2 regions of the Lentzea sp. HUAS12 genome follow, and region 2 is predicted to be linked to the other one. Evidence: riboswitches for the same ligand, from Rfam matches in the RefSeq annotation. Region 2 holds a riboswitch; the other holds the start of a gene.

Evidence for each region. Region 2 has a riboswitch for S-adenosylmethionine ahead of ND450_RS28675 (methionine ABC transporter ATP-binding protein). Riboswitches for the same ligand answer to the same signal wherever they lie in the genome.
Region 1: linked by a shared signal. The riboswitch ahead of thrC (threonine synthase) and the one ahead of ND450_RS28675 (methionine ABC transporter ATP-binding protein) in region 2 are both predicted to bind S-adenosylmethionine.

The regions. Positions count from the first base shown of each region.
Region 1 covers NZ_CP099738.1:5,353,783-5,358,232, reverse strand. Annotated here, with positions in the region: gene ND450_RS24020 (DNA internalization-related competence protein ComEC/Rec2) at 1-1,532, shown strand, start outside; gene thrC (threonine synthase) at 1,543-2,799, opposite strand; SAM riboswitch class I at 2,811-2,958, opposite strand; gene holA (DNA polymerase III subunit delta) at 3,046-4,014, shown strand; gene ND450_RS24005 (hypothetical protein) at 4,016-4,450, opposite strand, start outside.
Region 2 covers NZ_CP099738.1:6,285,550-6,289,999, forward strand. Annotated here, with positions in the region: gene ND450_RS28665 (MetQ/NlpA family ABC transporter substrate-binding protein) at 1-344, opposite strand, end outside; gene ND450_RS28670 (methionine ABC transporter permease) at 372-1,055, opposite strand; gene ND450_RS28675 (methionine ABC transporter ATP-binding protein) at 1,052-2,050, opposite strand; SAM riboswitch class I at 2,273-2,366, opposite strand; gene rsmA (16S rRNA (adenine(1518)-N(6)/adenine(1519)-N(6))-dimethyltransferase RsmA) at 2,455-3,276, opposite strand; gene ND450_RS45885 (resuscitation-promoting factor) at 3,887-4,450, opposite strand, start outside.

The sequences.
Region 1 (4,450 bases), 930 kb from region 2:
CTGAGGTCGTCACCCACGTGGCCGGGCCGGCGGTGAGTTGGCTGGTTCTGGTCGGGCGGCAGGCGTCGGTCGTGCCCGGAGCGGCGGTCGGCTGGCCGGACGGCTGGAGCGGGGCCATCGCGCTCACGGCGGTCACCGTGGCGGTCGTGTTGTTGTTGCGGTTCAAGAAGACGCGGACGTTGGTCGTCGCTGTGCTCGTCGGCGGGTTCGTGGTGCTGGTGCCGTTGCGAGTGGTGGCGCCGGTCTGGCCGCCCGACGGGTGGAAGGTCGTCAGTTGTGACGTGGGCCAGGGCGACGCGCTGGTGCTCGCCACCGACGACCCGGAGACGGCGGTGCTGGTCGACACCGGGCCGGATCCCGGCGCGGTCGACCGGTGCCTGAAGACGTTGGGAATCAACAAGATTCCGCTGGTCGTGCTGACACACCTGCACGCGGACCACGTCGGTGGCCTCGACGCCGTGCTCACCGGGCGTGTGGTGGGGGCGGTCGCGGTCGGGCCGCTCAAGGAGCCCGCGTGGGCGTGGAGGGAGGTCAGCAGACGAACGCGCGCTCACGCCGTGCGGGTCGTCGAGCCGAAGGCGGGCGAGCGGTTCGCCTTGCCAGGACTGGAGTTGGAGGTGATGGGCCCCAGGAGGCCACCGGTCGCCGAGGACGAGAACACGACGGTGAACGACTACTCGCTCGTGCTCAAGGCACACACGAGAGCGGGCCGGGTGTTGCTCACCGGCGACGTCGAACTGGCCGGCCAGGCGGCGCTGCTGGGGGAGCGGGACCTGAACGCCGAGGTGCTCAAGGTGCCTCACCACGGCAGCCGCTACTCACTGCCCGCGTTTCTCAAGGCCGTGCGGCCGCGGGTGGCGCTGGTCAGCGTCGGCACGGGCAACAGGTACGGGCACCCGAGCGCGCACGTCATCGACGTGTTGCGGGCGGGAGGCGCCTTGGTGTTGCGCACGGACAAGGACGGAGACCTGGCGGTACTGCCGGGAAACCGAATCGTACGAAGGAGAAGAGATGGTCTGGGTCAGGTTGTTCAACGCGCGCTACCCGATCGCCGGCGGCACGCCCGGCCTCGCATGGGCGCTGTGGCAGACGAACTACACGGCGACGCCGTGGCCGCACGACGAACTCAAGCCCGATTTCGGTTACTACATCTGCGAAACACTCGAAGACGGCACCCGCGCCGTCACGTACCGGGCGACGACCACGCACGTGCTGCCCCCGACGAAGGCCGAGTCGCCGGAAGAGGCATACGACCTCGTCGCGGAGCACGTCTTCGACGACGAACTGCGGATCGCGCCGGACATCTGGCACGACTACCACTACAACGCGCTGAAGGCGGAAGCCCCGTGGCCGCAACGGATCGTGGCGTGGCGCGCGACCGTGGAGCAGGTCGGGCCGCACGTGGTCGACGGCCTGCTGCGCTTTCCCCGCACGGGCTGGCTCGAGACGGACGCGATCGCCCTGTGAGGCGTCCCGCGCAGTCACAAAGCGGCTCGGGGACGCGTGTGCGCCCCCGAGCCGGAAGGAGGTGATCCGGGGTGATTAACCCAGTGCCTTGATGACGGCCTCGGCCGACGGCGGGACCGTCGCGCGCGGGCCGACCGTGTCGCCCAGTGCGTCGAGGGTCTTGAGGCCGTCGCCGGTGATCAGCAGCACGGTCTCGGCGTCGGGGTCGAGCTGGCCCGTCTCGATCAGCTTCTTCGCCGTCGCGACGGTCACGCCGCCGGCGGTCTCGGCGAAGATGCCCTCGGTGCGGGCGAGGAGCTTGATGCCCTCGACGACCTCTTCGTCGGTGACGTCCTCGATGGCGCCGTTGGTGCGGCGGACCGCGTCGAGCACGTACGGGCCGTCGGCCGGGGCCCCGATCGCCAGCGAGCGGGCGATCGTGTCCGGGCGGACCGGGCGGATGACGTCGTGGCCCGCCTTGAAGGCGGCGGAGATCGGGGAGCAGCCCGTGGCCTGCGCGCCGAACACCTTGTACGGGGAGGCTTCCACGAGGTCGAGCTGGCCGAGTTCGCGGAACGCCTTGTCGACCTTGGTGAGCTGCGAGCCGGAGGCGATCGGCACGACGATCTGGTCGGGCAGGCGCCAGCCGAGCTGTTCGGCGACCTCGTAGCCGAGGGTCTTGGAGCCTTCCGCGTAGTACGGGCGGACGTTGACGTTGACGAACGCCCAGTCCTCGTTCTCCGCGGCGAGCTCCTGGGCGAGGCGGTTGACGTCGTCGTAGTTGCCGTCGACGGCGATCAGCGAGCCGTCGTAGACGGCGCTCATCAGAATCTTGGCGCGCTCGAGGTTGGAGGGGACGAGGACGACGGACTTCCAGCCGGCGCGGGCCGCGGCCGCGGCGACGGCGTTCGCCAGGTTGCCGGTGGACGGGCAGGCCAGCACCTTGAAGCCGAGTTCGCGGGCGGCGGCGAGGGCGACGCCGACCACCCGGTCCTTGAACGAGTGCGTGGGGTTGCCGGTGTCGTCCTTCACCCAGACCTTGCGGACGCCCAGGGCCTTGGCGAGGTTGTGGGCCTCGACCAGGCGGGTGCCGCCGGGGTCGGTGTTCGGGTGCTGTTCCACAGTGGACGGAACGGGGAGGAGGCCGCGGTAGCGCCAGATGGACTTGGGGCCGGCCTCGATGTCCTCGCGCCGGATCTTCCCGAAGTCGTAGGCCACTTCCAGCGGCCCGAAACACTCGAGACAGGCGTATTCAGGAGCGAGAGGGGTTTCGTTGCCGCACTCCCGGCACAGCAGCGCGCGGGCGGGGCCGAGGTCGAACTTGGTGCTCGTGGGCACACTGACAGCAGTCATCGCGAGGTATCTCCTCATCTGTCCCGCGAAATCGAACGGGTCGGAATTGGCACCGTGATCGTCTGCACTCAGATGCGCGCACAGGTATGTGTGCACACAGCGCTGACGCCGGTTGCCGGGGCTTCTTCGGGCCGGTCCCTCTGCCCCTCTGGATGAGCGGTGTTCAGTTGTGGCCACCAACCTACGGCATGTGTCGGTTGCCGATCCACAATCGCCCACGATCCGGGACGTGGGAGGATGCCGGTCGTGAGCGCACCGGAGTCACTGCACCTCGTCGTCGGCGAAGAGGAGCTGCTGGTCGAACGGGCTGTTCGCGCGGCTCTCGAGGCCGCGCGGAAGGTCGATCCGAGCGCCGACCTGACCCGCGTCCAGGTGACTGATCTCACCCCTCCTGAGCTCGCCGAACTGGTGAGTCCGTCGCTGTTCGCGGAGGGGCGGGTGATCGTCCTGCAGAACGGTCAGGACATCAGCAAGGAGGTCGCCGACACGGTGCTCTCCTACGTCAAGGCGCCCGCGGACGGGGTCACGCTCGTCGTCGTGCACACGGGCGGTGGTCGCAGCAAGGCGGCCAAGGACCTGCCGGGGCAGCTGAAGAAGGCCGGTGCCGCGGTCACCGAGTGCGGCAAGGTCACCAAGCCCGCGGAGCGCGAGGCGTTCGTGCGCAACGAGGTGCGGCAGGCGGGCGGCAAGATCGACCCGGAGGCCGTCGCCACGCTCATCGACGCCGTCGGCACGAACCTGCGCGAGCTCGCGGCGGCCGCCTCGCAGCTCGTGTCCGACACCGACGGCAAGGTGACGATCGAGGAGATCCGCCGCTACCACCAGGGCAAGGCCGAGGTGACGGGGTTCGCCGTCGCGGAGAAGGCCGTCGTGGGGGACAGGGCGGGCGCCATGGAGGCGTTGCGCTGGGCCATGCAGCTCGGTGTGCCGCACGTGCTGGTCGCGGACGCGCTGGCGGACGCGGTGCGCACGGTCGCGCGGGTGTCCGCCGTGGGCCGCGCCGACCCGTTCAGCCTGGCCGGGCCGCTCGGCATGCCGCCGTGGAAGATCAAGAAGGCGCAGGCCCAGGCCCGAGGCTGGGACCAGACGGGTCTCGCGGACGCGATGCAGGTGGTCGCGGGGCTCAACGCGGACGTGAAGGGCGTGGCGGCCGACGCCGACTACGCGCTGGAGCGCGCGGTGCTCCGGATCGTGGCCGCGCACAGCCGACGCTAGGTCAGCGCCTCGGAATCCCGATCAGGTACTGGGCGCCGGTGAAGCCGGGTTCGACGCCGATCGTCCACGTGAACGTCGCGGTGTCGCGCAAGCCGTCGACCATCCGCCGCAGTTCCGCGCGCCCGTACATGCGCAGGAACGACACCAAGCTGTCGAAGAACATCATGAACGGCAGCACCGGCACGACGTACGTCAGCGCCAGCCGCAGCAGGTAGCGCGGCAGGGGATTGCGCTGGAACGGCGCCGCGAGCAGCACGGCCAGCGTCAGGAAGAACGGGAACACCAGCACGTAGAGCCACGACCGTTTGGTGTCCACGACCACTATGGGCTGCCGGGTGTCGACGGCGTTCTGCAGCATGCGCGTCGCCAGCGCGGGCGGGAAGTGGTGGAAGGCGCCGTAGATCGTCCGCGTGCCTTCCAGCCGGCAGTCCGTGGC
Region 2 (4,450 bases):
CCGAGCGGCTCGACGTGGACGGGCTGGACCCACTCGACCTTCGCGCCGGACTCCTTGGTGAAGGTCTCCAGGTACGGGACGGTCTGGAAGTAGTTGGCGTCGAGCGACCCGTCGACCAGCGCCGTGTTCGGCTGCACGTAGTCGGTGAACTCGACGACATCGATCTTGAGACCCTTCGACGAGGCGAGGTTGTCCGCCACGTACTTGAGGATCTCGGCGTGCGGGACCGGCGAGACGCCGACCTTGAGCGTGTCGGAGGCGCTGCTCGCACCACCCGACGAGCAGGCGGACAGAGCAGTCAAACCGGTCAAAGCGACTGCGATCAGGGCAGCACGAATACGCATGACGTTCCTTTTGAGAATTGCTACGGGTCAGACGGAGGCGTGCCGGCGCCGGTCGAAGGCGCGGGCGGCACGGGTGAAACCGAGCTGGATCACGGTGGTGAGCACGGCGAGCCACGCCACGGTGCTCCACAGGATCCGGTCGTTGAAGCGCTGGTAGCCCTCGCGGATCGCCAGGTCGCCGAGGCCACCGCCGCCGATCACGCCGGCCATCGCCGAGTACCCGATGAGGGCGATCACGGTGACGCCGATGGCGTTGATCAGCGCGGGCAGCGACTCGCGGATCAGCACGCTCTTGACGATCTTGAGGGTCGAGGCGCCGGTCGTGATCGCGGCTTCCACCACGGTCACGTGCACCTCGGACAGGATGTTCTGCACCAGCCTGCCCACGAACGGGATCGCTCCCACGGCCAGCGGCACGATGACCGCCGTGCTGCCGATCGAGCCGCCGACGATCAGGCGGGTGACCGACGTGAGCGCGACGAGCAGCACGATGAACGGCATCGAGCGGCCCAGGTCGGTGACGAAGCTCAGGATCCTGTGCACCGCGGCGTTCGGCCGCAGCCCGCCCTTGGCGGTGAGCTGCAGCCAAACACCCACGGGAACGCCCAGCAGTGTTGCGATGACAGTGGAGACGCCGACCATGTACAGCGTTTCTCCGGTGGCCTCGACGAGATACGCGATCACGTCGGACCAGGGTGTTGCAGACCTCACGCAGCTACTCCCTGCGGCCCCTTCAGGGACCTCTGCACAGCGCCGCCGGCCTCGCCGATCCACTCGAGAGCGGAGTCGGAGCGTTCGCCGTTCAGCCCCAGGCGGAAGCGCGCGACCGGGGTCTCCCCGAGACGCGTCAGGCCACCGCCGACGATGTTCAGTTCCACGCCGAACCGGTGCGCGGCCTCGGGCAGCAGCGCCCCGACCGCGGCGAACCCGACGAGCACGACGTCCGCGACGCGGTCGTAGCTGCTCTCGTTGATCGGGTTCAGGTCGACCGCGGGCAGCAGCGCACTGCTCGTGCGGCTCACCGGGTTGTTGACCAGGTCGAGGACCTTGCCGTGTTCGACGACGCGCCCCTGCTCCAGCACGGCGACGTCGTCGCAGATCTTCCGGACCACACCCATGTCGTGCGTGACGACGAGGACGGTCACACCCAGCTCAGCGCGCGCACGGTCGAGCACGGTCAGCACGGAACCGGTGGTCTCCGGGTCCAGCGCGGACGTCGGCTCGTCGGCGAGCAGCACGGACGGGTTGGCGGCGAGGGCACGCGCCACGGCGATGCGCTGGCGCTGCCCGCCGGACAGCTGGTCGGGGTACGCGGCGGCCTTGTCGGTGAGCCCGACGAGGTCGAGCAGCTCGCCGACCCTCGTCCGCCGCTGAGGTCCGGGGACTCCCGCGCTCTCGAGCGGCAGCGCGATGTTGCCGGCCGCCGTGCGCTGGCGGAGGAGCGAATCCCCTTGCGGCACAACGCCGATCTGCCTGCGAGCAGCCCTGAGGGCCGACCCGTCGAGGCTCGTGATGTCGGTGCCGTCGACGCGGATCGCCCCGGAGTCGGGACGCTCCAGCAGCGCGACGCAGCGGGCGAGAGTGGACTTGCCGGCACCGCTCGGGCCGACGACACCGAGCACGGTGCCGGCCTCGACGTCGAGGGTCACGCCGTTGAGGGCGCTGACACCCTGGAAGGACTTGGTGAGGTTTTCGACAGTGATCACTTCTGCTCCACGGCTGCGCGCGACGGCACCTCGTCCGCTCGTGGCGGACGTGCGCGGTCGAAGATTGCTGCTCAGGGGTGTGCGCCACTCTTCGTTCGAGTGCGCGTCAAAGGACTTTGAAAAGGCGCCTTAGACGAGGTGGCGACGACATGCAGAAGACGAGCGACGGCACTGGTCGATGACTCGACGGCGCGTCAGCATTCGCACGGTACCCATGGTGCTCCTCCATCGGTCCTGGCGTTAGCACCTGCCCGCATCCAGCGGGTGGTTGCTGCGACGTCGTAGAGCCAGGTCTCTCAGTCGCTCCGGATGGCAAGTAGCAGTCAACCGGACGGACGTTCGGTTGCGCAAGCCAGATTCGGATTCGTTCGACAGATCACACTGATGGCCGAAGGATCCCCGGCCTAGACCTCCGCAATCCGGATGAAGTCGATCACGCTGAGCTGCTCCCCCCGCAGCTGCGGGTCGACACCGGCCTTCTCGAGCAGTTCGTCGACGTTCGGGGTGTGTGCTTTGAGAGCAGCCCTGAGGGTCTTGCGGCGCTGCGCGAAGGCGGCGTCCACGATCTTGAAGAGCTTGGATCGGTCCACTGTGGACAGCGGCTTCTCGTGGCGCTGGAACCAGACCAGCCCCGAGTCGACGTTCGGCGCGGGCCAGAAGACGTTCTTGCCGATCGCGCCGGCCTTCTTCGCCTCGGCGTACCAGGCGAGCTTCACGCTGGGGACGCCGTAGATCTTGTTGCCGGGCTTCGCTGCCATCCGGTCGGCCACCTCGGCCTGCACCATCACCAGCCCCTTCTGGAGGCTGGGGAGCTCGGCCAGGAGGTGGAGGACCACCGGCACCGCCACGTTGTAGGGCAGGTTGGCGACGATCGCGGTGGGCTGGAACGGCAGGTCTTCCCGGGTGACTTTCATGGCGTCCTTGAGGACGACGTGGAGCTTGTGGGCGTTCTCCGGATCCATCTCTTGGACGGTCTGCGGGAGCCTTTGCGCCAGCGGGGGGTCGATTTCCACGGCCACCACCTGGCTGGCGCTCGGGAGGAGGGCGAGGGTGAGCGAGCCCAGGCCCGGGCCCACCTCCAGGACGACGTCGTCCTCGGTGAGCTCGGCCGCGGTGACGATCTTGCGGACGGTGTTGGGGTCGTGGACGAAGTTCTGGCCCAGTTTCTTGGTGGGGCGGATGTCCAGCTCTGCGGCTAGACGGCGGACTTCGGCAGGACCCAGCAGGCTCACCCCGGCATTCTCGCAGGCCTGGTGGTGGGTGGGGTGGGTGGTACCTGGGGTTGGCGGTGACGAGCGTGGGCGGTGACGAGCCGGGTCATGTCATCGCCGCTTCGCGACGATCGCGATCGGGGCTTGACTTCGGGGCCCTTGCGAGGCCTTTCTCGGCCTGATGAAGGCCGGTCTGTGAAGCCCGGCCGAGTGGTCAAGTTCAAGGACTCGCACCCGAAGTCAAGCCCCGATCGCCGTCGGGGTCGGGTCATTACCGCTGGTCAGAGTGGGTAGAGGTAGGGGCGGCTCGGCTTCGCCATTGCGCTGGGTGGTGGGGTGGCTCGCCTTCGGCTTCGCCTGGACCTGCACCGCCTCACGCCGGGCCTGGGTGGTCTCACCCGTGCCGCGCCTCACGCCTGCCGCGATCCGCCGCATCTCCCATGCCGCGCCGCACCTCACCCAGCCCTGCCGCGCGCCACCGTGGCGGGTGCGCTCCCCCGGCAACCCGCCCGCAGACGCGTCCCAGCCGTCCAGCCCCACCAAGTCCCCGCCCAGCGGGCCCCGGACGCGACGAAGGCCGCCCCTGGCGGTCCAGGAGCGGCCTTCGTCGGGGGACGGAGAGGGTTTACGGCAGGCCGAGCTTCGCGCGGCAGCCCGGCCACGCCGAGTACGTGCCGCCGCGGCCGTCGCGGAGCTTGGTGGCGATGGCGATCTGCTGCTCGCGGGTGGCCTGGTGCGGGAGCTGCGCGTAGGCGGTGCCGCCGTAGGCGGCCCAGGTGCTCGCGTTGAACTGGAGGCCGCCGTAGTAGCCGTTGCCGGTGTTGATCGCCCAGTTGCCGCCCGCCTCGCACTTGGCCAGGCGGTCCCACACCTCGCCGTCGGGGAGGGGCTTGGTGCCGACGGTGATCTTCTTCGGCTTCGGCTCCTTGGTGACCTTGCTGCTCAGCTTCTCGCGGCTGATCTCCTTGCCGTTCTTCACCGTCACGCGGTACTGCGAGGTCTGCTCGCCGGCCTCGCCCGGGTCGGTGACCTTCTGCTCGCCCGCGTTCATGTTCGGGTCGTTGGTCTTCTCGACGGGCGGGGCGACCGGCTCGTTCACGTTGATGACCGTGACGCCGGTGCGGGAGATGTAGACCTCGGCGCCGGTCGCGATCTTGACGTCCGTGCCGGACGAGACGGCGTCCTCCGG